Regions from separate parts of the Paraburkholderia tropica genome, predicted to be linked through region 2. Evidence: predicted binding sites of a transcription regulator. Region 2 holds the regulator's gene; the other holds the start of a gene.
The links. The regulator LexA, encoded in region 2, represses DNA repair genes until DNA is damaged. The targets are predictions, from matches to a motif close to ACTGTATNNNNATACAGT.
Positions count from the first base shown of each region.

Region 1 (2,199 bases), on a different replicon from region 2:
GGCGTTTCTCGACGACGAGGCTGCGCTCGACGAGAGCATTCGAGGTGCGGCTGTGGGACGTGAGTGGCAACTTGCGGCTGAACGGCTGCCTGCGATCGAGGAGGTCCTGCGGCGCAGTGACGAGGTGGTTGGCAGCATTGCGCGGTATCGCTATGTCGAGGCGTGGGGGAAGCTGACCCGGATCGTGAACTCGGGGAAACATTCGCCGCTGCCGGGCAGCCAGTTGCAGGAGGCGCGAACATGAGCGCCATCGATGACAGAGAACCGATGCTCGAGAGGCTGAAGCACAGGGCCGAGGCGTTTGGCTGCCATCGCGGCCATGTCTGGCAGGCTCCGGCGGCGAGCATCAAGCACGGCGGTCACAGGTGCGGGGCTTGTGCGATTCTGGATCGCATCCACGCGAAGAATGGCTGGAAGCGCCGGCGCTACGAGGCAACTGGCAAGCTACCTGTCTGAGCGGCAGGGCCCGGGTTAAATTTGATCAGGACTCCATATCGGCAGTCATCGCAGCCTGTTGCTGCACGAGTGCGCGCATGATTGCGTAGACCGCAGGCAGCGGATCGTCGTCACGCTGCCAGTCGACTTGCGCGTCAATATCGCTGCCCGCAAACCGGCTGTCGGCGAGGCGGGCAAAACCACGACGCACCGCATCCGGGTACCGCGCCTGAAATCCAGGGTCGGCGAATGCCTGTTCCTCGATTGCGAGTAGCAGACGCCAGGTTGGGGCGGCAGCCGGGTAGCCGGGCATCGCCTTTCGCTGCAACAGGTGCCTTTGCGCGAGCACAGAGACGAGGCGCTGAAGGTCGAGTGCCGCATGCAGGATGACCCGGCCGGACAAGTTGGCGGACTGGTCATCGGGACTGTTTTGTGCGTCGGCGTCAGGGAAATTGAACATGGCTGATCAGGACGGACGTTATCGGACCGCCTTGTGCATTGAGGCCGGACGCTGCGCAAGCACCTCGCGTATCCGGGAGAGGTACTGGTCGGCAATCGGGTTACCGGCGACGATCTTGGGTGCACGGCGGGGAGCAGGAGGACGCACGCCAAGGTAGCGGCATACGGCCGAAAGGTAAGGCTTGGACCCGATACCGGCATGCTGTTCGCGCTGCGCGATCAGCCGGCGGGCAGCGTCAGACAGGCGGGCGTCACCGACATGCCTGCGTAGCCAGGCGAGGGTTTGCCGGTCGTTGTCGTTGAGGATTCGAACCAGGTGCTCCATGATTGCTCCTGCCTGTATATCCATACATGTGAATATATACAGCATTCTTGGAAGAAGCAAGGGGGGTAGTCCCGTGCGGCACGGGATTTCTTCGCCCCGATTTTCGTTCGGAGGGACGCGTTTTCCGGTCGGGCGTGGAACTCTAGAGCGACGAGCGGGGCGACGTTGCACACGCCGCCCTCGAATGGCGGGACGACAGGCGTCGCGCGCGTCAACAACTGCGCAGACGGACCCTCCAATACCTAGGTCTGGCACAAATGGGGGCAGCATTCAGAAGAAGCGGCCAACCTCTAGCGCTGCCTGCGAACTTCCGGTATCGACCCATAAGCGACCTTCAGATTTCTCGAAAGCAGACGCTCCGATAGCCGGGGTGGTGAGTTCTTAGCCGTCCAAGCTGATGAGAGCGTGGCGCGAGAAATCGTGTTTCTTTAGAGCCGGGCGGATAGCCTTGACTAGCCGATCCGTGTCAACGCTCTTCATGTAGATTGACGCCTTGCGACCGTCAAGCGTCACTTCATCTCCATCAAGCTCACCGGAATTCGTTTGCTTCGCTATGATGTCCAGTTCGTCCTCAAGTTGGTGTAGTCGCGTCAAGTCAACGCTGCCGTAATCGATGACGATCACAACTTGAGCGCTCTTGGCCAGACGGTCTGCCCAGGTCGGGTTTGCGAAAATGAGAAGCACGAAAGGCAGACAGCAGCGGATCAGCAAAGGACGTTTCATGGATTTTCGGATTGCCTTTTTGCGTAAACTGCCAATCATTAATTACTCAGGCAACAATCTAATGTCGGCATCCGCGTAGCCACCACGTTGTTCGTCACTAAGCACACGATGAGCACACTCAAGCCATTCTGGAAATACGGCTGCATCCATAGGGTCGCCCCGCCCATTCGACTTATCCCACAGGGCAAGATTGCCGAGAAGCCCTCCTAATTCATCGGGCTTGCCGAGCCGCGTCCATTGAAGCTCAAGAAATTCGA
Region 1 is NZ_CP049138.1:8,869-11,067, reverse strand. Features, by position in the region: gene G5S35_RS37185 (hypothetical protein) at 1-244, shown strand, start outside; gene G5S35_RS37180 (hypothetical protein) at 241-456, shown strand; gene G5S35_RS37175 (DUF2471 family protein) at 482-895, opposite strand; gene G5S35_RS37170 (CppA family protein) at 914-1,219, opposite strand; gene G5S35_RS37165 (hypothetical protein) at 1,601-1,942, opposite strand; gene G5S35_RS37160 (hypothetical protein) at 1,985-2,199, opposite strand, start outside.
Region 1: the regulator LexA is predicted to act here: its motif matches at 1,245-1,262, upstream of G5S35_RS37170 (CppA family protein).

Region 2 (2,199 bases):
TTCAGGCGTGGCGTAGGCGTCGACGAGCGGGCCGATCAGCGCCGAGCCGATCACCGCGCCAAACAGCAGTAACGGATTGCTGCTGTGCTCGGCCTGAATGCGCCGTTGCAGCATTTCCCCGGCCTGTTGCTTGAGACTCGCGCGCAACGCGGGGTAATCGACGTATTCGCTCAGCGCGGCCGCATCGCGTGCGTCGGCGGCCTGTTTGAGATGATTCAGCGCGATATACGGCGAGGCGTAGCCGTAACCGAGCGCGGCCACCACGGCCGCCGCCGCAACGGCGATGGCGACGGGCTTCTTCCAGTTCGAGGACTTGCCGGCGCGAGAGCGAGAAAGCTTGGGTGTATCGGTATCGGTCATCGGAGAGCAGGCGCGCCGCGCGAGCAGCGCAAGGGTTCAAATAGCGGTTGAGTCGGAGCGGTTGAGTCGGCGATTCAATCACAGTGTTGACCACACGTGCGCCAAAACGATCCCTACACCCGCAAGAACCTCCGCCGACACGCTATTTCCCACCTTCCGATTTCACACCTTACTTCGCGAGCGCCGCCGCCAGATCGCTTTGCTGTTCGGCGATGCAGCGGTCGATGGCACGGCACACCGCGTCCATCGTGCCGACCATGATGAGACGCGACTGACCGTGATACACGCGCACCGGCGCGCGGCGGTCCGGCTGTTCCGTATTCAGCGTGCTGTTCAGCGACACGCGGGCGAAGGCCGGTTGCGCCGACGGCAGCGGCGGCAGTTCCGGCGTTTCCAGCTTCTCGAAAAGCGAGCCATTGAGCGCGGCGGCTGAGGCGCGCGCTTCACGCATTGCGCACGAGGCGATTCCGCGCAGATGGCGCAGACGGCCGAATTGACGGAAGGGCAACAGGCGGGCAAGGCGTTCCATGACTCTCTCCAGAGAAGTGCGCCACGAGGCGCAAAACCAGCGCTGACAGGCGCGGATGGATTCTTAGAATTCGGTGGGCCGGATCAGACCGACGGCAATGCCTTCGAGCGCGAAGTCGGCGCTGCCGGCCTGCACGAAGATGTTGTCGTAGTCGGGGTTCTCCGCGATCAGTTCGATGCCGTTGGGCTGGCGCTTCAGACGCTTCACGGTGACGTCGTCGCCCAGACGCGCCACGATGATCTGGCCGTCTTTCGCTTCGGCCTTCTTCTGCACGGCGAGCAGGTCGCCGTCGAGGATGCCGGCGTCGCGCATCGACAGCCCGCGCACCTTCAACAGATAGTCGGGGCGGCTGGAGAACAGCGCCGGGTCGCAGGCGTAGTTCTGCGAGATATGTTCTTGCGCGAGGATCGGGCTGCCTGCCGCGACGCGCCCGACCAGCGGCAGCGAGAGCTGCATGATGCTGGCGTGCGGCAGCGTGAACTGGTGCGGCAGGTCGTCGGGGCCGGGCATCAGACGGATGCCGCGCGAGGCGCCCGCCGCAAGCTCGATCACACCCTTGCGGGCCAGCGCGCGCAAATGCTCTTCCGCCGAGTTGGCCGAGCTGAAGCCCAGTTCGGCGGCGATCTCGGCGCGCGTGGGCGGAAAGCCGGTGCGCTCGATCGCGCGGCGGATCAGATCGAAAACCTGCTGCTGTCGTGCGGTGAGTTTGGTCATGTCGACACTGTATGTTTGAACAGGTAACTGTATTTTTATACAGTATTCGCCGCTTTTCAAGTGTTACTTGAACTTTGTCGTTTGGGTGCCGCCACAGCAGCGTTTCCCGGCGATCGGACGGACGAAAACACGCTCAAACGTCCGATTCCTCCGCCCTTACCACTTTTGCGTATTAAAGAATGAAAAAACATCATTTTTAATAATGTAAGCGGATCGCTAGACTGGCCTTCATCGATCGCAAGCACCACACGACAAAACGGAGAAAGTGGATGAATCAAGGCAATACGGGGCGCGCAGGCTGGCTGACTTCGCTGGCTGCAAAACTGGTCATCGGCATCGCACCGCTCGTCGGCATGGTGGCGATGGCGCCGGCTGCGCACGCGGATACCTCGCTGCTGAACGTGTCGTACGACCCGACGCGCGAGCTGTATCAGGAGATCAACGAAGCCTTCATCAAGCAGTGGAAGGCGAAGACGGGCGAAACGCTCACCATCAAGCAGTCGCACGGCGGCTCGGGCGCACAGGCGCGCTCGGTGCTCGACGGCCTGCAGGCGGACGTGGTGACGCTGGCGCTGGCCTGGGACATCGACGCGCTC
Region 2 is NZ_CP049134.1:1,801,306-1,803,504, reverse strand. Features, by position in the region: gene G5S35_RS08045 (DUF2939 domain-containing protein) at 1-360, opposite strand, end outside; gene G5S35_RS08040 (hypothetical protein) at 530-889, opposite strand; gene lexA (transcriptional repressor LexA) at 953-1,603, opposite strand; gene G5S35_RS08030 (sulfate ABC transporter substrate-binding protein) at 1,873-2,199, shown strand, end outside.